Regions from separate parts of the Cupriavidus ulmosensis genome, predicted to be linked through region 3. Evidence: predicted binding sites of a transcription regulator. Region 3 holds the regulator's gene; each other region holds the start of a gene.
What was found. The regulator sigma-54, encoded in region 3, starts transcription at its own class of promoters, with help from an activator protein. The targets are predictions, from matches to a motif close to TGGCANGNAANCTGCTTT.

Region 1: nifB (nitrogenase cofactor biosynthesis protein NifB) is a predicted target of sigma-54. The motif match lies at 3,001-3,018, and genes of this name have one in related genera.
Region 2: urtA (urea ABC transporter substrate-binding protein) is a predicted target of sigma-54. The motif match lies at 2,218-2,235, and genes of this name have one in related genera.
Region 4: ACWTPI_RS26460 (GTP cyclohydrolase II) is a predicted target of sigma-54. The motif match lies at 3,590-3,607, and genes of this name have one in related genera.

Annotation. Positions count from the first base shown of each region.
Region 1 covers NZ_CDRMWP010000001.1:907,973-914,979, forward strand. The annotation lists gene ACWTPI_RS04135 (IscS subfamily cysteine desulfurase) at 1-722, opposite strand, end outside; gene nifA (nif-specific transcriptional activator NifA) at 1,044-2,744, shown strand; gene nifB (nitrogenase cofactor biosynthesis protein NifB) at 3,062-4,660, shown strand; gene ACWTPI_RS04150 (4Fe-4S binding protein) at 4,709-4,903, shown strand; gene ACWTPI_RS04155 (HesB/IscA family protein) at 4,941-5,345, shown strand; gene ACWTPI_RS04160 (4Fe4S-binding leucine-rich repeat protein) at 5,361-6,200, shown strand; gene ACWTPI_RS04165 (nitrogen fixation protein NifZ) at 6,193-6,573, shown strand; gene ACWTPI_RS04170 (nitrogen fixation protein NifZ) at 6,570-6,845, shown strand; gene ACWTPI_RS04175 (DUF3024 domain-containing protein) at 6,842-7,007, shown strand, end outside.
Region 2 covers NZ_CDRMWP010000001.1:1,393,228-1,400,234, reverse strand. The annotation lists gene urtB (urea ABC transporter permease subunit UrtB) at 1-626, opposite strand, end outside; gene urtA (urea ABC transporter substrate-binding protein) at 896-2,161, opposite strand; gene ACWTPI_RS06415 (MaoC family dehydratase) at 2,634-3,113, opposite strand; gene ACWTPI_RS06410 (MaoC family dehydratase) at 3,223-3,672, opposite strand; gene ACWTPI_RS06405 (acyl-CoA dehydrogenase family protein) at 3,779-4,897, opposite strand; gene ACWTPI_RS06400 (acyl-CoA dehydrogenase family protein) at 4,911-6,113, opposite strand; gene ACWTPI_RS06395 (DUF1178 family protein) at 6,207-6,662, opposite strand; gene ACWTPI_RS06390 (NUDIX domain-containing protein) at 6,877-7,007, opposite strand, start outside.
Region 3 covers NZ_CDRMWP010000001.1:491,844-498,850, reverse strand. The annotation lists gene ACWTPI_RS02270 (KpsF/GutQ family sugar-phosphate isomerase) at 1-348, shown strand, start outside; gene lptC (LPS export ABC transporter periplasmic protein LptC) at 364-996, shown strand; gene lptA (lipopolysaccharide transport periplasmic protein LptA) at 1,089-1,733, shown strand; gene lptB (LPS export ABC transporter ATP-binding protein) at 1,768-2,556, shown strand; gene ACWTPI_RS02250 (RNA polymerase factor sigma-54) at 2,690-4,165, shown strand; gene hpf (ribosome hibernation-promoting factor, HPF/YfiA family) at 4,215-4,565, shown strand; gene ptsN (PTS IIA-like nitrogen regulatory protein PtsN) at 4,984-5,439, shown strand; gene hprK (HPr(Ser) kinase/phosphatase) at 5,518-6,489, shown strand; gene ACWTPI_RS02230 (PsiF family protein) at 6,693-7,007, shown strand, end outside.
Region 4 covers NZ_CDRMWP010000002.1:1,521,532-1,528,538, forward strand. The annotation lists gene ACWTPI_RS26440 (YfaP family protein) at 1-401, shown strand, start outside; gene ACWTPI_RS26445 (MGDG synthase family glycosyltransferase) at 421-1,599, shown strand; gene ACWTPI_RS26450 (hypothetical protein) at 1,599-2,120, shown strand; gene ACWTPI_RS26455 (acyltransferase family protein) at 2,277-3,398, shown strand; gene ACWTPI_RS26460 (GTP cyclohydrolase II) at 3,661-4,899, shown strand; gene ACWTPI_RS26465 (URC4/urg3 family protein) at 4,896-6,206, shown strand; gene upp (uracil phosphoribosyltransferase) at 6,278-6,937, shown strand; gene ACWTPI_RS26475 (TetR/AcrR family transcriptional regulator) at 6,937-7,007, shown strand, end outside.

The sequences.
Region 1 (7,007 bases), 420 kb from region 3:
TGCATCTGGCATTCGATGCGCACGCGCGGGCGGCGCCGCACGTACAGCGCGCCGATGCCCTTCGGCCCGTACAGCTTGTGCGCCGACAGCGACATCAGGTCGACCGGCAGCTCGGCCAGGTCGATCGGCACCTTGCCCGCCGCCTGCGCGGCGTCGACGTGGAGCAGCACGCCGCGCGCGCGGCACAGCGCGCCCAGCGCGGCGATGTCCTGGATGACGCCGGTCTCGTTGTTGACCAGCATCACGGACGCCAGCACGGTGCCGGGCGTGAGCGCGGCCGCGAACACGTCCGGGTCCACCAGGCCGCTCGCCAGCACCGGCAGCACCGTGACCGCGAAGCCCTCGCGCTCGAGTTCGCGCATGGTGTCGAGCACCGCCTTGTGCTCGGTGGCCAGCGTCACCAGGTGGTTGCCGCGGGCGCGGTGGAAGCGCGCCGCGCCCTTGATGGCGAGGTTGTTGGATTCGGTGGCGCCGGAGGTCCAGGCGATCTCGCGCGGATCGGCATTGATCAGCGCGCACACCTGCTCGCGCGCCAGCTCCACTGCTTCCTCGGCCGCCCACCCGTAGGCGTGCGAGCGGCTGGCGGCGTTGCCGTACAGCTCGGTCAGGTACGGGATCATGCGCCGCGCCACGCGCGGGTCCACCGGCGTGGTGGCCGCGTAGTCGAGATAGACGGGCCGGCCATGACGGGGGAAGGCGCGGTCGCGGTGGAGGTCCGGCATGGCTGGCTCCTGGAATGTGTGGGGGTGGCAGTGGCTGCCAGGCAGCGGCATTTCCGCAACTTCCATGCCACTGGCTTTTTGCGCCGCATGGGCCGGCCGGGCGGCGGCGGCTGTTGTTTTTGTCGGAGCGCGGCCGCTGCCGCGCGGCGGCGGTTGTCCCGTTTGTCGGATTTGTGCGGGTGGCGCGCGGGGCGCGCGTGCTCCGTGTTGGGGACGAAATCGCGGCATGAATCTTGCGTGATTTTTCGCATTCCAATAGTCCGTCCTCACGCTGTGCCGCTGGCTCGAACGAGCGTGGCATCGCCCGCAACGGGGGGAACCATGCTGAAAACACAGGCAACAGAAGCTCGCCGCGAGCTGGATGCCGTCTACGAGGTCAGCAAGACGCTGGTTTCGTCGCTGGACGTCACCAAGACCTTCCGCGAGGCGCTGAATTATCTTTTGCACGCGGTGGACTGGCGGCGCGCCTTCGTGGTGCTTGGCGAGCCCGAAGGGCAGCTGCGCGGCCTGTGCGCCGCCGGCATGTCCTACGACGAGCAGCAGCGCCTGCGCTTCAAGGTGGGCGAGGGCATCGTCGGGCGGGTCTACGGCAGCGGCGTGCCGGCCATCGTGCGCGATGTGCGCGACGAGCCGCTGTTTCTCAACCGCACCGGCGGTGCCGACCTGATGCCGGGCGCCTGCATCGCCATGCTGGCGATGCCGATCCAGGCCGACCGGCGCATGCTCGGCGTGCTCGCCGTCGACTGCCTCAATCCCGGCGGCCTGCGCGCCTTCACCGACGACCTCCATCTGATGAAGATCGTCGCCACGCTGATGGGACAGGCGCTGCTGCTCCACCGCAGCGTGAGCGCGGCGCACGACAACATGCAGGCCGAGGTGCGGCGCATGCAGAAGGTCATCAAGCCGCGCCACCAGCTCGACCAAGTGGTGGGCGTGTCGGCGCCGATGCAGGAGGTGTTCGGCCAGGTGCGGCAGGTGGCGCCGGCGCGCACCACGGTGCTGCTGCGCGGGGAGAGCGGCACCGGCAAGGAAGTCATCGCGCGCGCCATCCACAACCTGTCGCCGCGCAGCGGCGAGGCCTTCGTCTGCGTGAACTGCGCTGCGCTGACCGAGTCGCTGCTGGAGAGCGAGCTGTTCGGCCACGAGAAGGGGGCGTTCACCGGCGCGCAGGGACAGCGCAAGGGACGGTTCGAACTGGCGCACGGCGGCACGCTGTTCCTCGACGAGATCGGCGACATCTCGGCCTCGTTCCAGGCCAAGCTGCTGCGCGTGCTGCAGGAGCGCGAGTTCGAGCGCGTCGGCGGCGGCACCGCGGTGAAGGTCGACGTGCGCCTGATCCTCGCCACCAACCGCAACCTCGAGCGCATGGTCAAGTCCGGCGAGTTCCGCGCCGATCTCTATTACCGCATCAACGTGGTCAGCATCCAGTTGCCGCCGCTGCGCGAGCGCCGCGAGGACATCCCGGCGATGGCGCAGCACTTCCTCGACCGCTTCAACCGCGACAACGGGCGCGCGATCCGCTTCAGCGCCGAGGCCATGCGCGTGCTGACCAGCTGCTACTGGCCCGGCAACGTGCGCGAGCTGGAGAACTGCGTCGAGCGCACCGCCACTATGACGCACGACGGCGTGATCAACCGCCTGGCGTTCCTGTGCCAGGAGGACCGCTGCCTGACCAAGGTGCTGCACCACCTCGAGCGCGAGGACGCGGTGCGCCCCGGCAGTCTGGCCGGCATCCCCATCACCGAGGTGCCGATGGCGGAGCCGCAGCACGCGGGCGCCGACGGCGCCGCCATGCCGCCGGGCTGGCCCGCCGGCGTGCCCGGCGTGCCCGGCGAGAACCCGCCCGACGCACAGGCGGCGGCGCCCTGCGACGGCAAGCCGGAAGGCGAGCGCGAGCGGCTGATGTGGGCGATGGAACGCTGCGGCTGGGTGCAGGCCAAGGCCGCGCGGCTGCTCAAGATCACGCCGCGGCAGATGGGCTACGCGCTGCAGAAATACGGCATCGAGGTGCGCAGGTTCTGACCAGGGCGGCGCGCGCGCGGCGCGCCGCTCTCCCGCTTTTTCCGTTTTTTTCCGCTTCCCCGCGTTCCGTCCTCCCCCTTCTCTTCTTCCCCGCTTGCGCCATCATCGACGCCACCACAATGGCCGGCGTCGCCGTGTGCGCTTTGTCGCAAGACCGACAGAATCGGGCCGGACTGTCGGTGCGCGGCGCCCGCGGGGTTGCGACAAAATCCCCGCGGATGCCGCTAAGTCCTTGATCGGCAAGCATCTTGCCGGGTGGCATGGATTTGGCTTTAACGCTTGCACGCGACCGTGGTCGGTGGCGAGGAGAGATTTCCATGCAAGCGAGCTCGAATGCCGGCGCCATGCCCGCCACCACCTACATCGGCATCGGCCAGATCCGCCCCCTCGGCGCCAAGGCCGACGTGCCCGCCGGCGGCGGCGGCTGTGGCACGCAGGGCGGCGAGGGCAAGGCCAGTTGCGGTTCCTCGGGCGGCCCCGACGACATGCCGGCGGAGATCTGGGAAAAGGTGAAGAACCACCCGTGCTACTCCGAGGAAGCGCATCACCACTACGCGCGCATGCACGTCGCGGTGGCGCCCGCCTGCAACATCCAGTGCAACTACTGCAACCGCAAGTACGACTGCTCCAACGAATCGCGCCCGGGCGTGGTCTCGCAGAAGCTCACGCCCGAGCAGGCCGTCAAGAAGGTGGTCGCGGTGGCGAGCGAGATCCCGCAGATGACGGTGCTCGGCATCGCCGGCCCCGGCGACTCGCTGGCCAACCCGAAGAAGACCTTCGACACCTTCCGCATGCTGCAGGAGCAGGCGCCCGACATCAAGCTGTGCATCTCCACCAACGGCCTGGCACTGCCCGAGCTGGTGGACGAGATCTGCACGTACAACATCGACCACGTCACCATCACCATCAACATGGTCGATCCCGCCGTGGGCGAGAAGATCTACCCGTGGATCTTCTGGGAGCACAAGCGCGTCACCGGCTATGAGGCGGCCCGCATCCTGCACGAGCAGCAGATGAAGGGCCTCGAGATGCTGACCGCGCGCGGCGTGCTGACCAAGATCAACTCGGTGCTGATCCCCGGCATCAACGACGAGCACCTGATCGAGGTGAACCGCGAGGTCAAGAAGCGCGGCGCGTTCCTGCACAACATCATGCCGCTGATCTCCGAGCCCGAGCACGGCACCTACTTCGGCCTCAACGGCCAGCGCGGGCCGAGCGCGCAGGAGCTCAAGGCGGTGCAGGACGCCTGCATGGGCGGCGCCAACCTGATGCGCCACTGCCGCCAGTGCCGCGCCGACGCGGTCGGCCTGCTGGGCGAGGACCGCAGCGAGGAATTCACGCTCGACAAGATCGAGCAGATGGAAGTGGTCTACGACCTCGACCGCCGGCGCGAGTACCAGAGCCGGGTCGAGGCCGAGCGCCAGGCCCAGCACGCCGCCAAGGAAGAGGCGCTGGCCGCGGCGCGGGCGCTCGATGCCGCCGATCCGCTCAAGGTGCTGGTGGCGGTGGCCACCAAGGGCGGCGGCCGCGTCAACGAGCATTTCGGCCACGTCACGGAATTCCAGATCTTCGAGGTGTCGGCCAGCGAGGCGCTGTTCGTCGGCCACCGGCGCGTGGACCTGTACTGCCAGGGCGGCTACGGCGACGACGAGCAGCTGCCCTCGGTGGTGCGCGCCATCAACGACTGCCACGCGGTGCTGGTGGCCAAGATCGGCGCCTGCCCGAAGGACGAGCTGGCACAGGCCGGCATCGAGCCGGTGGACCAGTACGTCGGCGAGTTCATCGAGAAGGCGGCGCTGGCCTGGTTCGACGACTACCGCGGCCGCGTGGCCAGCGGCGCGGTCGCGCACCGGGACCGCGGCGACGCCGCGATCCGGCAGGGCGCCTACACCGCGGGCGCCGCCGAGGTGGCCTGACGCCGCCAGCCATTCCCCACACAAGAGAAAACACAGAAGAGAGTCATCATGTCCCTCAAGATCATCGCTTCGACCTGCACCGGCTGCTCGGCCTGCGAGCCCGAATGCCCCAACGTCGCCATCCGCGAGAAGGGCGGCATCTTTGTCATCGACCCCAAGAAATGCACCGAATGCGAGGGGCACTACGACGATCCGCAATGCGTCGCAGTGTGCCCGGTGGACGGCTGCATCGTCCCGGCCTGAAGCCGGGCCGCCCACTACCCAGGAGAGAAGCCGAACCATGCTGCCCAACCTCACCATCACCCCCGCCGCGGACAAGTTCATGCGCCGCATCGTGCGTTTCTCGGGGCTGCCGGCCGGCGCCGGCTTCCGCCTGCTCGTGAGCGCGGGCGGCTGCTCGGGCTACAACGCGGAGTTCAGCGCGGAGCCGGCGCCGCAGCCCGGCGAGCAGGTGCTGGAGGCCGACGGCCTGCGCCTGTTCCTGCCGGCGGTCAGCCGGCTGATGCTCGACGGCGTGACCATCGACTTCGCCGACACGCCCACGCAGTCGGGGCTGACCTTCTTCAATCCCGCGCAGGGCGCGTGCGGCTGCGGCAGCTCGGCGGCGGCGGAGCCCGGCGTGGCGCGCATCGAGGTCGGCGCGATCGGCCGCGGCCGGCCGCCGGCACCGCCGCGGGCGTCCTGAACGCGGAGCGCGGACATGGATGCCATCGATGCGGTGCGTCCGCCCGCCGGGGACATTCCCGCGCGGCACTGGCGGGGCGGCCCGGTGGACTGCGCCGGCTGCGAATACGTCGCGCTGCGCGGCCTGCCGGACCAGCGCGGCTGCGAGCCGGGCCACGCCTGCATGCAGGACGCCTACGCGCGCCGCATCGACCGCTTCTTCCGCTGGCATCCCGAGCAGGGCAACGCGCAGCTCGCGCACCCGTACTTCGAGGTGCGCGCCATCGCCGCGCGCCATGCCGACGTCTTCCGCCTGCCGGCGCTGGCCGCCGATCCCGACGAGACCGTGCGCCTGCAGGCGGCGCTGCGGCTGCCGCTGGCGCAGCTGCGCCGGCTTGCCGCGGACCCGCACCGCGAGGTGCGCATGCGCGTGGCGCTGCGCCTGGCGCCGCCCGACCTCGCGGCGCTGCGCTACGACCCCGACTACGGCGTGCGCGAGCTGGTGGCGCGGCGCCTGCCGCCGGCCCTGCTGCCGACGATGGCCGCCGACGCCGAGCGCAGCGTGCGCATGCGCGTGGCCCAGCGCCTGGAAATGCCGGCGCTGTGGCGCCTGGCGCGCGACCCGGAAGCCGAGGTCAGGCGCATCGTGGCGCAGCGCCTGCCGCCGGCGCTGCTGGCCGGCATGGCGGGCGACGCCGACTGGCGCGTGCGCTGGGAAGTGGCGCAGCGCGCCGAACGCGCCGCGCTCGCGGCGCTGGCCGACGACCCCGATCCCGAAGTGCGCCGCGCGGTGCGGGAGCGCCGCATGGCGGCGCCCGCGTCCGTTCCCGCGTCCGTTCCCACCGCCGGCAGCCGGCAAGGAGCGCTCCATGTCTGACATCAACCGCGACGACGACCTGATCGAGGTCGCCTTCCCGCCGCGCTTCCACTACGGCGAGCGCGTGATCGCGCGCTCGGTGATCCGCAACGACGGCACCTACAACGGCAAGGACATCGGCGAGGTGCTGGTGGCGCGCGGCGAGATCGGCTACGTCACCGCCATCAACACCTTCCTGCAGCAGTTCTACATCTACGCGGTGGACTTCGTCGAGAGCGGCCATCGCGTCGGCATGCGCGCCAAGGAACTGTGCACGCTCGACAACCTGCCCGAGGACGTGCTGGCGCGCCTGGGCGAGCGCGCCGGGGCGCTGCGCGCGATGGGCGCGGATACCGGCGAGGGCGCCGGCGCGGCGCGGGAGCAGACATCATGAATATGCTGGCGGCCCCCGCGGCCTACTCATGGGGCATGCGCGTGATCGCGCTCGACGACCTCCGCAACGACGGCAGCTACCCGGGCCGCGCCGATGGCGAATGCCTGGCCGAGGCCGGCAGCGTGGGCGAGATCGTCAACGTCGGGCAGGTGGTGGAAAGCGGCGAGCCGGTCTACCTGGTGGAGTTCGGCGGCTGTGTGGTCGGCTGCACCGAGGACGAGATCGCGCCCGCGCCCGCCGGGCTGCTGCCCCAGGGCGGAGCGGCGGCATGACGTCCGCCGGGCGCGCGCCGCGGGACGCCGACGCGGGAGGCCGCGGCGTCGGCAGTGACAGCGGCGAGGGCGGCGAGGGCGGCGTGCTGGACCTGACCCGCTACCGCGTCGAGCGCGCCCTGCGCCAGCGCGCGCGCTACCGCTACGTGCGGCCGCGCGTGC
Region 2 (7,007 bases), 900 kb from region 3:
TGGAGCTTCTGCCGGCTTTGCGGGTTGCTGTCGCGCCCGAGGATGCGGACCGCCTCGAGGCGGTCGTCGCGGCTGCCTTCGGCCAGCACGATGTTGGCCCAGATCACGTCGAGCTTGGCGCGCAGGCCGGCGTCGGCCTCGGCCTTGCGCGCGGCTTCCACGGTCTCGCGCGAGGCGCTGCCGGGCTGGTCCAGCAGCGTGTCGACGGCCTGCGCGCGCACCGTGGCGTCGGGCGACTGCAGCAGCATGCTGCTGGCGGCGCTGTCCACCAGCGCGCGCAGGCTGTTGTTGAGCGTGAGCGATTCGAGCTCGTCGGCCTTCACGGCCACGGGCTTGCCGGTGATCGCGTCGAGGGTCTTGTCGCCGTCCTGGCGCACCATGCCGACCGACGGCGCGTATTGCAGCGCGTCGTCCTGCAGCGCCTTGAGGATGGGGCCGGCCTGTTCCGGCGGCGCCTTGGCCAGCGCGGTCAGCGCGGCGGTCTTGGCGTCGAAGTCGTCCTCGGCCAGCGGCTTGAGGTCGGCCTGCGTGAGCGGCGCGGCCCACAGCGGCGCCGCGGCCAGCAGCAGCGCGGCCAGCATGGCGCGCAGCCAGGGCAAGGCGGAAAGGGAAAAGGATCGGTGCATAGGGCTGGCGGAGTCCTGGTTGCGCGCTTCGGGTCGCGTCTCTTGTACTTGGGGGCGCAGCGATGCGGGCGGCTTCCGCCCGGCGGACAGGGCGGAAGAAAGGGCCGGCCTTCAGGCCGGCTGGCCTTCGGGCCTTCTGACGATGCCGCGCGCGGCGGCGGGGAGGCCGGCGTGGCGCGTTGCCGGCCCGCCCCCCGCCCCGCGCCGCGGCCCGGCGGGAGAGGCAGCGCGCCTCGCGCCGGCATCGCGCGGCGGCTTGCGCCGCCGGCTTACATCACCTTGTCCGGCTTGCCTTCGTTGCCGGAGATGAACGGGCTCCACGGCTGCGCGCGGATCGGCTTCGGCGTCTTCCACACCACCGTGAACTGGCCGTCGCCCTTGACTTCGCCGATCATCACCGGCTTGTACAGGTGGTGGTTGTCGCCCATCGTCAGCGTGAAGCCGTCCGGGGCCTTGAAGGTCTGGCCGTACATGGCCGCGCGCACCTTGTCCGGATCGGTGCTGCCGGCCTTCTTCACGGCCTGCGCCCACATGTGGATGCCGACGTAGGTGGCTTCCATCGGGTCGTTGGTCACGCGCTTGTCGCCGCCCGGCAGGTTGTTGGCCTTGACCCACGCCGCCCATTCCTTCTTGAAGGCGTCGTTGGTCGGGTTCTTGACCGACATGAAGTAGTTCCACGCGGCCAGGTGGCCGACCAGCGGCTTGGTGTCGATGCCGCGCAGTTCTTCCTCGCCCACGGAGAAGGCCACCACCGGCACGTCCTTGGCCTTCAGGCCGGCGTTGCCGAGCTCCTTGTAGAACGGCACGTTGGAGTCGCCGTTGATGGTGGAGATCACCGCGGTCTTGCCGCCCTGCGAGAACTTCTTGATGTTGGCGACGATGGTCTGGTAGTCGCTGTGGCCGAACGGCGTGTAGACCTCTTCGATGTCCTTGTCCGCCACGCCCTTGCTCTTGAGGAAGGCGCGCAGGATCTTGTTGGTGGTGCGCGGGTAGACGTAGTCGGTGCCCAGCAGGAAGAAGCGCTTGGCGCCGCCGCCTTCCTTGCTCATCAGGTACTCGACCGCGGGGATGGCCTGCTGGTTGGGCGCCGCGCCGGTGTAGAAGACGTTCTTGGACATCTCCTCGCCTTCATACTGCACCGGGTAGAACAGCAGCGCGTTGAGTTCCTCGTAGACCGGCAGCACCGACTTGCGCGACACCGAGGTCCAGCAGCCGAAGGTCACGGCGACCTTGTCGTTGGTGACGAGCTGGCGCGCCTTCTCGGCGAACAGCGGCCAGTTGGAGGCCGGATCGACCACCACCGGCTCGAGCTTGCGGCCGAGCACGCCGCCGCTCTTGTTGATCTCGTCGATGGTCATCAGCGCCACGTCCTTGAGCGACGTTTCGGAAATGGCCATGGTGCCGGACAACGAATGCAGGACACCGACCTTGATCGGATCCTTGGACTGCGCCATCGCCAGCGGGCTGACCCCGGCCGTTGCGAAAAGCGCCGCGGCGGCTACCGCCGACAGCTTCAGCATGTCACGTCGTTTCATTGCAGCTCCCAGATTGTCTCGTGTTTGATAAGGAACAACGCACCCCAAGTAACGTATCTGCAACTAGCGTGCCATGAGCGCCGGGCGCCGCGGGGCGAGCCGTGGCGTGCTTCCGGTGGCGGGGGAAAGCCCTGCGCACCACGACTGTGCGCGATGTATGCGCACCAACTCCGTGCACGGCGGCGGCCAGACTCAGATTGGGGCATGCGCGGCCGCGCGCGCCGGCCGGACTGCCGCGCCGTGGTGCGCGGCGGCCTTCCGCGGATGCGAATGGCGGTGGGGAACCAGGGGGGATGAACGGCGCAACCGGCGACGGAACTGGCGCGGCGGCTTCGTGGTGCGGGGAAGGGTCGATGCGAACCGCCGCGGCGTGGGCGGCGGCGCGCATCGGCGAGAAATACGCGCCGGGCGCGGCAGGCGCGCCCGGCCATGCGGTGCTGTGGGTGCTATGCGTCGGTGCCGCGAGCCGGTGCTACGAGTAGCGGCGCGTGATCGACTCCGCCACGCACACGGGCCGCTCGCTGCCTTCGCGCTCCACCGTGACTTCCCAGATCGACTGGGCGCCGACCAGCGCGGGCGCGTTGGGCAGCGGCTCGAGGCGCTCCACCGAGAGCAGCTTCACGCGCGCGCGCAGGCGGCTGCCGACCGGCACCGGCGCGGTGAAGCGCACGCGGTTCAGGCCGTAGTTCACGCCCATCTTCACGCCGGGCATGTCGAGCGCGTTGTGCAGGAACGCGGGCAGCAGCGACAGCGTGAGGAAGCCGTGCGCCACCGGGCCGCCGAACGGCGACTCGCGGCGCGCGCGCTCCACGTCGACGTGGATCCATTGATGATCGCCGGTGGCTTCGGCGAACTGGTTGACCTGGTGCTGGGTGACTTCGATCCAGTCGCTGACGGCCACTTCCTGGCCTTGCAGGCTTTCCAGTTCTTCGAGCGAAGCGATGGTACGCATGGTGTCTCCTTGTTGTTGTCGCGGGGGTGGCGGGGTGGCGAAGATGGCGAAAGCGGCGCGAACCGGCGCCGCCAGATGATGCCTTGATGCAGGCGGGCTGGCAACGGCCTCAGGCCGGGCGGCGGCCGTACATGCCCATGCCCTTGACCGTGCAGACCAGCTCGCCGCGCTGGTTGGTGGCTTCCCACTGGGTGTGGATCACGCCGCGGTCCGGCTTGGAGGTGGACGCGCGCGCGTCGAGCACCACCAGCGACACGCTCAGCGTGTCGCCGGCGTAGACCGGCTTGAGCCAGCGGATCTCGTCCACGCCGGGCGAGCCCATGCTGGCCGACTTGGAAGTCATGTTGTCCACCAGCAGCCGCATCATGATCGAGCAGGTCATCCAGCCGCTCGAGATCAGGCCCTTGTAGATGCTGTTCTGCGCCGCGTCCTTGTCGACGTGGAAGGGCTGCGGATCGTACTGGCGCGCGAAGGCGAGGATCTCTTCCTCGGTCACGAGGTGCGAGCCGAGGTCGCGCTTGCTGCCGACGGTGAAGTCTTCGAAATACAGGGAAGGCATGGATGCTCCTTTTCCTTCTGTGGCGTGTGGCGTGTGGCGCGGCGGTGGCCGCGGCATGAAAAAAACCGCGCCCGGACTGCGGCGCGGTTTCTGTCATGTTCCCGGATCAGGCGGTTTCCAGGAACCCGGGCTGCGCCGCGAAGCGGCCCAGGTGATGGTCGACGTCGCCGAAGGTGGTGTTGATCAGCGTCAGCCGCTTGAACATGTGCGCGGCCGGCAGTTCGTCGGTCACGCCCATGCCGCCGTGGATCTGCACCGCCTCCTGGCCGACCGAACGGGCCGCCTGGCCGACGCGCGCCTTGGCGGCCGAGGCCAGGCGCCGGCGCTCGGCCGGGCTGGCCTCGTCGAACCTGGCCGCGGCCAGCAGCGTGATCGAGCGCGACTGCTCGGCGTGGATGAACATCTCCACCATGCGGTGCTGCAGCGCCTGGAAACGCGCGATGGGCTGGCCGAACTGCTGGCGCGTCTTGGCGTATTCCAGCGTGGCGGCGTTGAGCGCGTCGATCACGCCGACCGCTTCCGCGCACAGCAGCACGGCGGCGTAGTCGGCGACCTGCTCGATCACGTCCCACGCGGCGCCGGCGGTGCCCAGCAGTTCGCCCGGCGCATCCGTGAAGGTGATGTCGGCGGCGCGCAGGTTGTCGATGGTGCGGTAGTCGGTGACGCTGACGCCGGCGGCCCGCGGGTCGACCAGGAACAGCGAGATGCCGCCGGTGTCAGCATCGGCGCCGGCGGTGCGCGCCGAGACGATGAGCTTGCCGGCCTGCGCGCCGTGGAGGACCACGGACTTGCGGCCGTTGAGCTTGCCGTCCTTGGCGGTGACGCGCACGTCGTTGAGCGCGTAGCGCGCGTGCGGCTCGTTGAAGGCCACCGCCAGCTTGAGCGCGCCGCCAGCGACCTGCTCCAGCAGCGCGTCCTGGCCGCCGGCCAGCCTGAGCGCGCAGGCGCCGACCACGGTGGCGAGGTACGGCTCCACCACCAGGCCGCGGCCCAGTTCCTGCTGCACCACCATCATGTCGACGGCGGTGCCCGAGAAGCCGCCCTGCGCCTCCGACACCGGCAGCGCAGTCAGGCCAAGCTCGACCAGCGCGCCCCAGGCCGCGTCGCCGTGGCCGCTGGCGGACTTGATGTTCTTCCTGCGGGTCTCGAAGTCGTAGCTCTTGTCGATGAAGCGGTGGATGGCATCGGCCAGCTGCTTCTGTTCGTCGCTGAGATTGAAGTTCATGTCGCGTGTCTCCTCACAGTCCCAGGATCATCTGGCTGATGATGTTCTTCTGAATTTCGTTGGACCCGCCGTAGATGGAGGTCTTGCGATAGTTGAAGTAGTAGGCGGCCAGCGGCGCGGCATCGTCGTAGCCGGTGACGGCGTGGTCGTGCTCGCATTCCAGGTAGGCGGTGTCGAACGGCTGCGCGTAGGGGCCGACGGCCTCCACCATCAGCTCGGTCAGCATCTGCTGGATCTCGGTGCCCTTGATCTTGAGCATCGAGGCCTCGGGGCCGGGGCCCTTGCCGGCGCTCTCGCTCGACACCACGCGCAGCACGGTCAGCTCCAGCGCCATCAGCTCGATCTCCAGCGCGGCGACCTTGGCGCCGAACAGCGGGTCTTCGAGCAGCGGGCGGCCGTTCTTCTGCTGCTGCTTCGCCACGCGCTTGAGGAAGCCCAGTTCACGCTTGGAGTTGCCCACGCGGGCGATGCCGGTGCGCTCGTGGCCGAGCAGGTACTTGGCGTAGGTCCAGCCGCGGTTCTCCTCGCCGACGCGGTTTTCCACCGGCACCTGCACGTTGTCGAAGAACACCTCATTCACTTCGTGCTCTTCGTCGAGCATGATGATCGGGCGCACGGTGATGCCCGGCGTCTTCATGTCGATCAGCAGGAACGAGATGCCCTCCTGCTTCTTGGCTTCGGGATCGGTGCGCACCAGGCAGAAGATCATGTCGGCGTGCTGGCCGAGCGTGGTCCAGGTCTTCTGGCCGTTGACGATGTAGTGCTTGCCGTCGGCGGTCAGCTCGGCGCGGGTCTTGAGCGAGGCCAAGTCGGAGCCCGAGCCCGGCTCGGAGTAGCCCTGGCACCACCAGTCGGTGCAGTCCAGGATGCGCGGCAGGTAGTACTGCTTCTGCGCTTCGCTGCCGTACTTCATGATCACGGGCGCGACCATCGCCACGCCGAAGGGCAGCACGCCGGGCGCGCCGACGCGGGCATTTTCCTCGTCCCAGATATGGCGCTGGGTGGCATTCCAGCCGGTGCCGCCATATTCCACGGGCCAGTGCGGCGCGGACCAGCCGCGGCCGGCCAGCAGCTTGTGCCAGCGCACCAGGTCGTCGCGGCTGGGGCGGCGATGGTTGAGAATCTTGCTGCTGATGTCGGCCGGCAGATTGGCCTCCAGCCAGGCGCGCACTTCCGCGCGGAAGGCATCGTCGGCCGCCGAGTAGTTGAGATCCATGCCCGTCTCCAGTGATGCCGGTTTGGGACCGGCAATTGTTCTTGCTAGCGCGTCATGCGCCGGCAAGACACTGCCGCGGGCACAGGACGCTGTTCAGTGAGCCGTCTGCTTGAGCGCAGCCGGCACCACGAGCTGGAAGGTATCGATGCCCTCTTCGGCAAGCGCCTGCACTTCGTCGGGGGACGCCGTGCCGCGGATGCCGCGTTCCGGCGCCTCGTCGTAATGCATGCGCCTCGCCTCCTCGGCAAAGCGCTCGCCCACGTCCTCCGTCTGCGCCAGCACCTGCTTCACCGCCTTCATGTAGAGCGATTGCAGCGTCACCGGAGCCGCGCCCGGGGCTTGCGCCCCGGCGGCCGCCCTGCCCGCCGGCGCGGCGGCCGCGCCGGACAGGTTCAGGCGCGGCGCGCTGGGCAGCCGGGTGATGGCATGGTCGGCGCAGATCGGGCATTGGACGAGTTTCTGCGAAATCTGCGCCTGCGCATCGTCCTCCGAAGCAAACCAGCCCTCGAAACGATGGTCTTGCGCGCAGCGCAGGTCGAGCACCTTCATGATGTTTCCAGCCCGTCGAAAGCTATAGTATCCGCGAAACGGAATTTTGTGAACGGTCGTGCTAATTTTTTTGCGGCCTTGCCCGGCCGGCCTCCCGCGCGTGTTCCGCACGGTGGAAAAGGTGGAAAAGCCGGGGCATGGCCGCGCACGCACGGCTAAGGAATGGGATTCTACGCGCATGCCCGGATGCGGCCAGGGAAAGCGCCGGCGCGCCTCAGCGCGGGCCGGGCAGCGCCTGTTCGCCGGGCTGCCAGGCTCCGGAGATCACTTTCTCGAGCCAGAACGCGCCGATGATGGTCTTGACGTCGGTGATGCGGCCGGTGCGCACCCAGTCCAGCACCTGCC
Region 3 (7,007 bases):
GCCGTGCCCAAGGTACGCGAAAACACGCCGCTGGCCCAGGCGCTGATGGAAATCACCCGCAAGGGCATGGCCATGACCGCCGTGGTGGACCCGGACGAGCGCCTGATCGGCGTGTTCACCGACGGCGACCTGCGCCGCCTGCTGGAGACGCCGCGCGACTGGAAGACCATGCCGATCAGCGAGGTCATGCACCGCTCGCCCCACGCCGTGGGCCCGGACCAGCTCGCCGTGGAAGCGGTGCAGGTGATGGAGGCCAACCGCATCAACCAGATGCTGGTGGTCGACGCCGACGGCCGCCTGGTGGGCGCGCTGCACATCCACGACCTGACCCGCGCCAAGGTCATCTGAGGCCGGCCACGACACATGCGGGAATTCCTGTCCTCCCTCGGCCGGCTCGGCATGCGGCTGCTGCCCCTGCTGCTGATGGCGCTGGTGGCCGGCAGCACGTTCTGGCTGGTGCAGGTCAATTCGCCGCGCGAGGCGCCCGCCGGGCCGGTCGGCGCCAAACACGAGCCGGACTACTACATGGTCCGCTTCTCGGCCACCGAGCTGGCCGAGGACGGCAACACCAAGATGCGCTTCACCGGCGACAAGATGATCCACTTCGCCGACGACCAGACCTACGAAGTGACCAGGCCGGCCATGCGCGCCTACGAGATCGGCCGCCCGCCGGTCACGGGCCATGCCGACCGCGGCACCATGAACGCCGAGGGCTCGGTGGTGGACCTGTTCGGCAACGCCCTGATCGTGCGCGCGCAGGGGCCCGACCCGTCCAAGGACCCACCCATGACGGCCGCCTCCGAGTATTTCCAGGTGCTGGTCAACGACGACATCGTCAAGACCGACAAGGCCGTCAAGCTCACGCGCGGGCCTTCCGTGATGACCGCCAACGGGCTCGTCTTCAACAACGTCACCCGCGAAGTACAATTGCTGGGTAACGTACACGGCACCATCATCACGGTCCCGCCGCCGGCCAGCCCCGCGGCCAGGCCGTGAGCAGGGCCTGACGTGGCCCCACCCGGAAACCGCCAGAGAAACGAAGCCGCCCGCGGGCCACAGCCGTCCGCGCCAACCGCCACCACGCCAATATGAATCCATTCCTGACGACATCGTCCTGTCGCCGCCGCGGCACGGCTGCCCTGATGACGGCCGCGGCCCTCCTCGGCCTGGCGCTGGTCGCGCCGGCCCGCGCCGAGAAGGCCGACCGCGACAAGCCGCTAGTGCTGGAGGCCGACAACGCCAGCTACGACGACGTCAAGCAGGTGTACGTACTGACCGGCAACGTGGTGCTGACCAAGGGCACGATGGTGCTGAAGTCGGACGCGGCGGAAGTGCGCACCGACCCCGAGGGCTACCAGTACGCGGTGGCCACCTCCAAGGGCGGCAAGCAGGCCTACATCCGCCAGAAGCGCGACAACGTCGATGAATACATCGACGGCTGGGGCGACCGCATCGAGTCCGACGGCAAGCAGGACCTGTCCAAGCTGATCGGCCACGCCCGCATGGCGCGCCTGGCCGGCGCCAAGCTGATCGACGAGATCCGCGGCGCGGTGATCACCTACGACAGCCGCAACGAGTTCTACACGGCCACCGGCGGCACCGACAACGCCACCGCGGGCAGCCCGTCAGGGCGCGTGCGCGCGGTGCTGTCGCCGCGCCAGGAGCAGCCCGCCAGCGGCGCCGCCGCCAGCGCGCTGCCGCTCAAGCCCGCGCCGGCCCCCGCCGCCCCCTGACCCCGCCGCAGCCGACCCACGGATTCACGCCTTCATGACCGCTACCTTGACCGAACCGTCGTCCGCGACCAACGTCCTGACCGAAAGCAGCACGCTCGTCGTGCGCCACCTGAAGAAGCGCTACGGCTCGCGCACGGTGGTCAAGGACGTGTCGCTCGACGTGAAGAGCGGCGAGGTGGTGGGCCTGCTCGGCCCCAACGGCGCGGGCAAGACCACCTCGTTCTACATGATCGTCGGGCTGGTGGCGCTGGACGAGGGCGACATCGTGCTCGACGACAAGCACATCAGCGGCCTGGCCATCCACGAGCGCGCCCGCATGGGCCTGTCCTACCTGCCGCAGGAAGCGTCGGTGTTCCGCAAGCTCAACGTGCAGGAGAACATCCGCGCCGTGCTGGAATTGCAGGTCCACGACGGCAAGCCGCTGGCCAAGGCCGAGATCGAGCGGCGCCTGGACACCCTGCTCGACGACCTGCAGATCGCCCACCTGCGCGACAACCCGGCGCTGTCGCTGTCGGGCGGCGAGCGCCGCCGCGTGGAAATCGCGCGCGCGCTGGCCTCCGCGCCGCGCTTCATCCTGCTCGACGAGCCGTTCGCCGGCGTGGACCCGATCGCGGTGGGCGAGATCCAGCGCATCGTCAGCTTCCTCAAGGCGCGCAACATCGGCGTGCTGATCACCGACCACAACGTGCGCGAGACCCTGGGCATCTGCGACCACGCCTACATCATCAGCGAAGGCACGGTGCTGGCGTCCGGACAGCCGGAAGACATCATCGCCAATGAGTCGGTGCGCAAGGTCTACCTGGGCGAGAACTTCCGCATGTAGCCGCGGGAGGGGCACGCGGGGACACCCGCGAGGCGGCGTTCATGCCGCCTTTCGCCCCGCAAACGATCACGGCGACGCCAGCGATAGCAATTTCCGTTCCACCAGTACGGAAGTTGGGCATAAAATAGCTCGCATGAAACCGTCGCTACAGCTCCGCCTCTCGCAACATCTCGCGCTCACGCCGCAACTCCAGCAGTCGATCCGCCTGCTGCAACTGTCCACGCTCGAACTGCAGCAGGAAGTGGAACAGGCCCTGACCGAGAATCCGCTGCTCGAACGCGAGAACGACTGGATCGAAAGCCCGCTGCGCGTGGCCGCCGACGGCTCGGTCAACCTGCAGAGCGCGCCCGCGCCGGCCCCCGCCGACGGCCAGGGCACCAGCGAGAACCGCGCCGACGGCGCCGCCGACAGCGAGGACAGCTACAGCGACAGCGGCGAGGACTACGGCAACGACTGGAGCCTGGACGACTTCGCCCGCCGCCCGCAAGGCGACGAGGACGAAAAGACCCCGATGCAGTTGCGCGACGCGGAGCCCACGCTGCGCGAGCACCTGATGGAGCAGCTCGCCCCGCTGAAGATCTCCATGCGCGACAAGGGCCTGGCCATCTTCCTGATCGAGTCGCTCGACGACGACGGCTACCTGAGCGCCTCGCTCGAGGAAATCTGCACGGAACTGCCCGAGGAGCTCGAATTCGAGCTCGACGAGGTGCACGCCATCCTCACGCTGCTGCAGAGCTTCGACCCCGCCGGCGTGGGCGCGCGCAACGCCGCCGAATGCCTGGCGCTGCAGCTGCGCCGGCTCAAGCATCCGCAGCGCGAGCTGGCCCTGACCATCGTCACCAGCCATCTCGAACTGCTCGCGGTGCGCGACTACACGCGCCTGAAGAAGGCGCTGCAGGTCGACGAGGCCGACCTCAAGGCCGCGCACGAGCTGATCCGCTCGCTCGCGCCCTACCCCGGCCATGCCTACAGCCGCCCCGAGGCCGACTTCGTCGTGCCCGACGTGTTCGTGCGGAAAATGAGCGGCGGCTGGATCGCGCAGCTCAACCCGGATGTGATGCCGCGGCTACGCATCAACGACATGTACGCGCAGATCCTGCGCGGCGCAAAAGGCGACTCCGGCGCGGCCGGGCTGCAGCAGAAGCTGCAGGAAGCGCGCTGGCTCATCAAGAATATCCAGCAGCGCTTCGACACCATATTGCGCGTCGCACAAGCGATTGTCGAACGTCAAAAGAACTTCTTCACCCACGGGGAAATTGCGATGCGCCCCTTGGTTTTGCGGGAGATTGCCGATACACTGGGTTTACACGAGTCCACCATCTCTCGGGTGACAACCAATAAATACATGGCAACGCCGATGGGGACTTTCGAGCTGAAGTACTTCTTCGGCAGTCACGTATCCACGGAAACCGGCGGCGCGGCCTCATCAACGGCAATCAGGGCGTTGATCAAGCAACTCATAGGAGCCGAAGACCCCAGGAACCCCCTGTCGGACAGCAGGATCGCCGAACTGCTCGGCGAGCAAGGCTTCGTGGTGGCCCGGCGAACCGTGGCCAAATACCGTGAAGCGCTGAAAATCCCTGCCGTCAATCTCCGCAAGACTTTGTAGCCGAGCCGCACCGCCTGCCTGGTGTGGCTCTTTCAGAAGGAGAAACGCTATGAACTTCAAGATCAGTGGACACCACTTGGACATCACGCCCCCGCTGCGTGAGTACGTGGAAACGAAACTGGAGCGTATCGTCAGGCATTTCGATCAAGTCATTGGCGTAAGCGTGCTGCTCTCTGTCGACAATACAAAAGAAAAGGACCGGCGGCAGTATGCGGAAATCAATCTACATCTCAAGGGCAAGGACATCTTTGTCGAGGCGCATCACGAAGACCTGTATGCCGCCATCGACGCACTGGTCGACAAGCTCGACCGGCAGGTGATTCGCCACAAGGATCGCGTGCAGAGCCACGACCGCGACGCGGTCAAGTACCAGATGGCCGCATCGCAGATGCAGCAATGACCGTGCCTGGCGGCCCGCCAAGGGGGCCGCCGGTGTCAGTCCCTTGAACCAGAACAAGCCGCGCCCGTTGCGCGGCTTTTTTGCGCCGTCCGCTTTCGTGTCCACCCTCGCGCCGGCGGCCGTTGCGCAATGCCACAAGGGGATTCCGCAACGCCCCGCCGCCGGTGTATGCTGCGCAATACATGAACGGTGGTTCAGCGATTCCGGGCATGCGCGCGGCACCGCTTCCGCGCACGGGCTATTGCGATGCACAAGGCGGGGGCGGGCCTGCTCTATAATGGCCAGACGCCCGACACCGGCATGGGACAACCGGTGCAATGCGGGTATGAGCCGGCACCAGCCTTTTCATCCCCTTTTTGCCTGGCGCGCCCCCCTGCCGGCCCCGGGCCTGCTTACTAGAAAAACCTGCGCATTCCACATGAATCGTTTGGCTAAATTGCTGCCACCCGGCAACATCAACCTCGACGTCAGCGTCACCAGCAAGAAGCGGGTGTTCGAACAGGCCGGGCTCCTCTTCGAGAACAACCACGGCGTAGCGCGCGCCACCGTGACCGACAACCTGTTTGCCCGCGAATCGCTGGGCTCGACCGGCCTCGGCGCCGGCGTGGCCATTCCGCACGGCCGCATCAAGGGCCTGAAGCAGCCGCTGGCCGGCTTCATGCGCCTGGCCGAGCCGATCCCGTTCGAGTCGCCGGACGGCAAGCCGGTATCGCTGCTGATCTTCCTGCTGGTGCCCGAGCAGGCCACCCAGCAACACCTGGAAATCCTCTCCGAGATCGCCCAGCTGCTGTCCGACCGCGAGATGCGCGAAGGACTCGCCACCCTGCCCACTTCCGATGCCGTGCACCAGTTGCTGACGCAATGGCATCCCTGATCCGCCTGGGCAGCCGCCACCCGGCACGCCGGGCGACGGCCCGCCCGGCCTGAAAGCCCGTCCCCCGAAAGTAGCCGCATGGAACTCACTGGCGTCACCTCGCAGTCGATCTTCGACGACAACGCAGCCGACATCAAACTCTCCTGGGTTGCTGGGCTGGAAGGCGCGGACCGCGCCTTCGACGTCGAGTTCGCGCGCGAAGCCACCTCCGCCGCCGACCTCGTCGGCCACCTGAACCTGATCCACCCGAACCGGATCCAGGTGCTCGGCAAGCCGGAGATCACCTACTACCAGCGCCTCGACGACGAGATGCGCAAGCGCCAGATGGGCGAGCTGATCCTGCTCGAGCCGCCGTTCCTGGTGATCGCCGACGGCATGGAGCCGCCGCCCGACCTGGAACTGCGCTGCACGCGCTCGTCCACGCCGCTGTTCACCACGCCGGTGTCCTCGGCCGCGGTGATCGACCACCTGCGACTCTATCTCTCGCGGATCTCCGCGCCGCGCGTGACCATGCACGGCGTGTTCCTCGACATCCTCGGCATGGGCGTGCTGATCATGGGCGAGTCGGGCCTGGGCAAGAGCGAGCTCGGCCTGGAACTGATCTCGCGCGGACACGGGCTGGTGGCCGACGACGCGGTGGACTTCGTGCGCCTGGGGCCGGACTTCATCGAAGGCCGCTGCCCGCCGCTGCTGCAGAACCTGCTCGAGGTGCGCGGACTGGGCCTGCTCGACATCAAGACCATCTTCGGCGAGACCGCGGTGCGCCGGAAGATGAAGATGAAGCTGGTGGTGCAGCTCGTGCGCCGCAACGACGGCGAGTTCGAGCGCCTGCCGCTCGATTCGCAATACCTCGACGTGCTCGGCCTGCCGATCCACATGGTCAAGATCCAGGTGGCGGCCGGCCGCAACCTCGCCGTGCTGGTCGAGGCCGCCGTGCGCAACACCATCCTGCGCCTGCGCGGCATCGACACGCTGCGCGACTTCATGGACCGCCAGCGCGCGGCGATGCAGGCCGACGTGGTCGCGCGCGGCCAGGGCCGGCTGCTCTGAAGCGCCGGGAGCGCGGGCGCGCGCGCGCAGAAAGCGCGCCCGCCCCGCGCGGTTTTTCATTTGCTTACATTGCTTGCGGGTCCAGGCCGTCAACGGCTTTGGGACATCGTCCGTTTTGTGCTGTAATGGGCATCGAGCCCACCCCGAGCCGCCGCGCCGACAGGCCGGCGGCCATGACGTTTTCCACAGCCAGGAGAGCAAGCATGAAGAAGATGATCGCGATGTGCGCGCTGGTAGCCCCGCTGTTCGCCAGCGTGGCGTTTGCCCAGACGGCTGCGGCCCCCGCCGCACCCGCCGCCCCCGCGGCGGCACCCGCAGCCGCCAACACCCAGCAGGACAAGATGAAGGCCTGCAACACCCAGGCTTCCGGCAAGAAGGGCGACGAGCGCAAGACCTTCATGAAGGGCTGCCTGTCGAACAAGCCGGCGGCGGCGCCCGGCAACAGCCAGCAGGAAAAGATGAAGGCGTGCAACAAGGACGCCACCGGCAAGAAGGGCGACGAGCGCAAGGCCTTCATG
Region 4 (7,007 bases), on a different contig from region 3:
GCGTGCAGTTCTACGACGGCTACCAGGGCCGGACCCGCCCGCGCCTGCGCGTGGTACTGTCCTGGGACAGCGACGCGACCGATCTCGACCTGCACGTGGTGGCGCCCGACGGCCAGCATACCTTCTACGCCAACCGCGTGGCCGGCAACGGCGGCGCGCTCGACGTGGACGTGACCACCGGCTACGGGCCGGAGATCTACTCGATCGCCGCGCCGCCGCCCGGCACCTACCTCGTCTACGTGAACTACTACGGCAGCGGCGCGGGGCCCGAGGCGATCACCGTGGCGCAGGTGGCGGTCATCACGGACGAGAACACGCCCAACGAAAAGCAGCAGGTCTTCCGCGTGCCGATGCGCAAGCCCGGCGAGCTGACCCTGATCAAGTCCTTTGTCATGAAGTGACCCGGAACCGATGCCCCCGATGCCGCCCCCGCCGCCGCACAAGATCCTGTTTCTCAGCGTTTCCGCCGGCGCCGGCCACATGCGCGCGGCCGAGGCGCTGCGCCTGACCGCGCAGGCCGAATTCCCCGAGGTGCGGACCCTGCATCTCGACGTGATGGGCTACGTGCCCGCCACCTTCCGCAAGCTCTACACGGATTTCTACATCAAGCTGGTCAACAGCTATCCGGCCCTGTGGGGCATGCTTTACGCTCACACTTCCGAGGCCGATCCGGCCGCGCCCATGCAGAAGCTGCGGCGCGCCGCCGAGCGCCTGAGCACGCGCGCGCTGCGCCGCGCGATCGACGAGTTCGCGCCGGACGCCATCGTCTGCACGCATTTCCTGCCGGCCGAGATCCTGATGCACGAGGTGCGCCGCCAGCGCCTGGCGGTGCCGGTGTGGGTGCAGGTGACTGATTTCGACCTGCACGGCATGTGGGTGATCCCGCATATGACCGGCTACTTCGCCGCCAGCGAGGAGATCGCCTTCCGCATGCGCGCGAGCCGCATCGAGCCGGACCGCGTCCATGCCACCGGCATCCCCGTGGTGCCGGCCTTCACCGCGCCGCAGGACCGGCAGGCCTGCGCCGCGCACTTCGGGCTGGACCCGGCGCGGCGCACCATCATGCTGATGGGCGGCGGCGCCGGCCTCGGCGGCCTGGACGAGGTGGCCGGCGCGCTGCTGGGGCTGGACCACGACTTCCAGCTGATCGTCATGGCCGGGCGCAACGAGGCCGCGCTGGCGCGCCTCGGGGCGCTCGCCGCCGCCCGGCCGGGCCGGCTGTTCCCGTTCGGCTTCACCGACGAGGTGGCGCGGCTGATGGCCTGCTCCGACCTCGTCATCACCAAGCCGGGCGGCCTCACCACCTCCGAGTGCCTGGCGATGGGCGTGCCGATGATCGTCAACGCGCCGATCCCCGGGCAGGAAGAGCGCAATGCCGACTACCTGCTGGAGCAGGGCGCGGCGCTCAAGTCGGTGGACCTGGTCTCGCTCGAATACCGCGTGCGCCTGCTGCTGGCCGAGCCGGCGCGGCTGGCGCAGATGCGCGAGCGCGCCCGCGCGCTGGGCCGACCGGCGGCGGCGCGGCGCGTGCTGCAGACCGTGCTGGCGCAACTGCCCGGCCGGCCGCAGCCGGCGCCGGCGCTGGCGGGGGCGCACTGATGCGCTCCCTGAACCTCTCGGCCCTGCCGCGGCAGGCGCAGGCCTGGCCGCCGCGCCATCCGCTGGCGCTGGTGCTGACGGTCGGCTGGACCCTGCTGATGGCGTACTTCTTCGCCAACGTCGAGATCCAGATCGAAGGCGCCGCCGGCTGGGCCGCCAACCTGCCGACCTGGCGCATCGAGCGCCACTGGCTGCTGGACATCTTCTGGGGCGGGCGCCCCATGACCGGCTATCACGCCTGGGTGTTTCCGTGCGTGGCGCTGTTCTTCCATTTCCCGCTGCTGTTCGCCGGGCGCTGGAACTGGCGCGCCGAGGCCCGGGTGCTCGCCTGCATCATGCTGTTCTGGATCACGGAGGACTTTCTCTGGTTCGTGCTCAACCCGGCCTACGGCGTGGCGCGCTTCGCGCCGGCGTTCGTGCCGTGGCATGTCCACTGGCTGGGCGGCGCGCCGACCGACTACTGGGTCGGCCTCGGCGCGGCGGCGGCGCTGCTGTGGTTTTCGTGCCGGCGGCCGGGCTGAACCGGGCTGAGCCGGGGGAGCGCACGAGAACGGGGAATCGGGCAGTGGCGGGAAAGTGACGCGGCGGGCGGGTACCGCACCGCGGCGGTGCGCCATGCACACATAGGAGTAGAATCACGCCTCCTGCACTTTGTCGCATTCTTATAACAAATAACGATGAGCCCCCGTCCTTCGCGCATGGCGTGCATTGACGCACTCAAGGCGATCAGCTCGCAGCTGATCGTGCTGCATCACCTTGCTTTCTACGGCCCGATGTCGGATGTGGCCCACGTGCTGGCCCCCGACCTGCTCGACTGGTTCTCGCAGTACGCGCGCATCGCGGTGCAGGCCTTCCTCGTCATCAGCGGCTTCCTGGCGGCGCGCAGTCTCGCGCCCGGCGGCCACCTGATGGTGCCGCATCCGCTGCTGGCGATCTGGCGGCGCTACCAGAAGCTGGTGGTGCCCTACACCGTGGCCATCCTGATCGCCATCGCCGGCGCCGCGATCGCGCGCACCTGGATGCATCACGATTCCATTCCCGGCGCGCCGGGCCTGCACCAGTTCCTGGCGCACGTGCTGCTGCTGCACAACGTGCTCGATTTCGACGCGCTCTCGGCGGGCGTCTGGTACGTGGCCATCGACCTGCAGCTGTTCGCGCTGCTGATCGTGGCGCTGTGGGCGGCGCGCCTGTGCGCGCGCCGGCTGGAAGCGGGCGGCGCGGCGCTGGGCATGCTGGCGGTGTCGGCGCTGGCGCTGGCGTCGCTGTTCTGGTTCAACCGCGATGCCGCCTGGGACATGTGGGCGATCTATTTCTTCGGCGCCTACGGCATGGGCACGCTGGCGTACTGGGCCTCCGCGCCCGAGCGCTCGCCGGTGGCGCTGCTGGTGCTGGGCGCGGCGGTGGCGGCCGCGCTGATCGTGGATTTCCGCCTGCGCATCGCGGTGGCGCTGGCGGTGGCGCTGCTGCTGGGCATGGCGCGCCGCGGCGGCTGGCTGGAGCACTGGCCGCGCGCCAGCGCGCTGGCATTTTTCGGGCGCATTTCCTACTCGGTGTTCCTGGTCCACTTCCCGGTCTGCCTGGTGGTCAACGCGGTGGTGTTCCATCTTGCGCCACAGCAGCCGGTGCTCAATGCGCTCGGCATGGTCGCGGCATGGCTGCTGAGCAACGTGGCCGGCACGCTGTTCCATCGTTATGTGGAAAGCGGGGCGCCGCTGGGCGCGATGCGCCAGGCGCTGTGGCCGGCCCGCGCCGGGTCCGCGGCGCGGCGCCAGCCGGTGGGGCGCGAGCGCTCCACCTGAGCTGCCGGCCGGCAGGCCCGGCTTCCTGCGCGGCGCGTTCCAGGCGGCGCCCGGCCCACCCAGGCCGGGCGCCGCTTTCACATGGTGCCGCTGCACCACAAGCCGGCGGCGGGCCGCACGCGCACGGTGCGCCCGGGCGCCGCGCGGCAGGGTTGGCCGCGCAACATACGGTAAAAACGAGCATTGGGATATGGCATGAAGGTTGCCTACTATGGAATCGCAAACCTGACCGTTTGGTCAGGATTCCTGTTCCGAGGCTGCCATGTCCGATCATATCGTCCTGACCTCGCACGCACGCCGCGACAAGCCGGCGGAGCCCATCCACTGGGGTGCGGCCACCGCCGCGGAGCGCGGTCCCGTGATCGCCAGCCTCACCAATCCCGCGCAGCGCAACGTGATCGGCACCCACTCGGGCGCCTACGCGGTCTATCGCGCGCTGGCGGTGGCCTCGGGCAAGCTGCAGCGCGACCACCGCGCCGACCTGACCGACACCGCGCCGGCCGAGGTGATCGGCCCGCATCCGCAGTGGGCCGACCCGGACAAGATCGTCTCGCTGGACCCGTGGGGCCACCTGGTTTCCACCGCGTTTGCCGACCGCATCGCGGCGGGCATCGACATCCGCCCGTCGATCGCCATCACGCGCGCCCACATCAACATGCCGGAGCTGGCCGGCGCCATCGCCGCCGGGCGGCTGGTGCCGGACGGCCAGATCCTGCACGCCAACGGCGACGTGCGCGTCACCAAGGCCGCGATCGACCCGGTGTGGTACCTGCCGGGGCTGGCGCGGCGCTTCGACATCAAGGAAAGCGTGCTGCGCCGCGCGCTGTTCGAGCAGACCAGCGGCATGTTCCCGGAACTGGTGACGCGGCCCGACCTGAAGGTGTTCCTGCCGCCCATCGGCGGCATGACGCTGTATTTCTTCGGCGACGTCGGCAAGCTCGGCAAGCCCGAGACCCGCGTGGCATGCCGCGTGCATGACGAATGCAACGGCTCCGACGTGTTCGGCTCCGACATCTGCACCTGCCGGCCCTATCTCGCGCATGGCATCGAAGTCTGCATCGAGATGGCGCAGCAGGGCGGCGTGGGCCTGGTGGTCTACAACCGCAAGGAAGGCCGGGCGCTGGGCGAAGTCACCAAGTTCCTGGTCTACAACGCGCGCAAGCGCCAGGTCGGCGGCGACCGCGCCGAGACCTATTTCGCGCGCACCGAATGCGTGGCCGGCGTGCAGGACATGCGCTTCCAGGAACTCATGCCCGACGTCTTCCACTGGCTCGGCATCAAGCGCATCGACCGCTGGGCCTCGATGAGCAACATGAAGCATGGGGCGCTGACCGCGCAGGGCATCGAAGTGGTCGAGCAGGTGGCGATTCCCGATGCGCTGATCCCGGCCGACGCCCGCGTGGAAATCGACGCCAAGGTAGCGGCTGGCTACTTCACGAGCTATACCCCGCCCGACGCGGAAGAACTGGCGCTGGCAAAGGGTAGAGGACTGGACGAATGAACGAGACACCTGAAGCGGGCGCGCCGGGCGGCGCGTCCGGCGGCTTCACCGATGCGCCCGGCTGGGCCAGCCCGGTGCCGCCGGGGCATCCGGCCGCGGCGCTGCTGACCGGCCAGGCCGTGCGCACGCGTTGCGCGGCCGTGACCGGGCACGTGGCGGCGGGCGCGTCCGAGCTGTTTACCTGGCACCCGGACCGCATCCCGGCGGTGGCCGACTACGTGGCGGCCACCATCCGCCAGCGCTATCCGGACCTGAACGTGCCGTATCACAGCCGCTGGCGCCATTTCGAGAGCGGCCAGGGTGGCGAGCGGCTGGACCGCTGGCAGATCCTGTGCGAGCGCGGCGGCTTGTCCGGCGAGGCGGACCGCGAGGAACGGGCCCGCATCGGCATCGACCTGGTGATCCCCAGCGTGCTGCTCGACGCCGGCGCCGGCCCCGACTGGCGCTACCGCGATCCGGCCAGCGACCTGCTGCTCACGCGCTCGGAAGGGCTCGGCGTGGCCAGCTTCGACCTGTTCGCGCGCGGCGGCTTTTCCGCGCAGCTCGGCCAGCCGCTGCGCGCCGATGCCGAGCGGCTGATGCGCATCGATGCATCCTCCATCGCCACCGCGTTCCAGGTGGCGCAGCACAACCCGCTGGTCGGCCTGGAAGGCCGCGCCGGGCTGCTGCGCCGGCTGGGCGAGGTGGCGCAGGCCACGCCCGCCGTGTTCGGCACGCCGGCGCGGCTGGGCAACCTGTACGACTACCTCAAGGCGCACGCCGTCGACGGCCGCATCGAAGCCGGCTTCGTGCTGACCACGCTGCTGGTGGCGCTGGGGCCGGTGTGGCCCGGCCGCGTCAAGCTGGAGGGCGTCTCGCTGGGCGACTGCTGGCATCACCCGGCCTGCGCCGACGGCCTGGTGCCGTTCCACAAGCTCACGCAATGGCTGACGTACTCGCTGCTGGAGCCGCTCGAGGACGCCGGCCTGACCGTGACGGGGCTGGAAGTCCTCACCGGCCTGCCCGAATACCGCAACGGCGGCCTGCTGTTCGACTTCGAGCTGATGGTGCCGCGCGATCCCGCCTTCGCCAGCGTCACGCATACGGTGGACGAGCCGGTCATCGTGGAGTGGCGCGCGCTCACCGTCACCGGGCTGGACCTGGTGGCGGCGTCGGTGCGCGAGGCGCTCGGGCTGTCGGCCGAGGCCTTTCCGCTGGCGCGCGTGCTGGAGGGCGGCACCTGGGCGGCGGGACGGCGCATTGCCGCCAAGCGCAGGCCGGGCGGCGCGCCGCCCTTCGCCATCGACAGCGACGGCACGGTGTTCTAGCCGCCGCGCCGCGCGCTTTCCCGCCGCGCGCGGCACGACCTTTTCGCGATTCGCCTCCCGAGGAGCGCAACATGACCGACCTTTCCGCCGTACCGCCCGTCACGCCTTCGGTGATGGTGGTGGACCATCCGCTCGTGCAGCACAAGGTCACGCTGGTCCGCAGCGAGGACACCACCACCGACAATTTCCGGCGGCTGGTGCGCGAGATCAGCCAGTTGCTGACCTACGAGGCCACGCGCGACCTGGCGATGGAGACCATCGCCATCAAGACGCCGATCGCGCCGATGGAGTCGCCGGTGCTGTCCGGCAAGAAGCTGTGCCTGGTGTCGATCCTGCGCGCCGGCAACGGCTTCCTGGACGGCATGCTGGACCTGCTGCCGGCCGCGCGCGTGGGCCACATCGGCCTGTACCGCGACCCGGAGACGCTGGAGCCGATCGAGTACTACTTCAAGATGCCGGAGGACATCCACGAGCGGCTGGTGATCGTGGTGGACCCGATGCTGGCCACCGGCAATTCCGCCATTGCCGCGCTCAACCGCCTCAAGGAAGCCGGCGTGAGCACGCTCAAGTACGTGTGCCTGATCGCCTCGCGCCAGGGCTTGCGCGCGCTGCAGGCGGCGCATCCGGACGTGGCCATCGTCACCGCGGCCATCGACGAGGAGCTCAACGAGCACGGCTACATCGTGCCCGGCCTGGGCGACGCGGGCGACAGGCTCTACGGCACCAAGTGATGGGCGCGCCGGCCACGGCGCAGCCGCCATGCTTCCCGCCGCGGCGGGAGGCGGCTGGCGGGCGCATCCG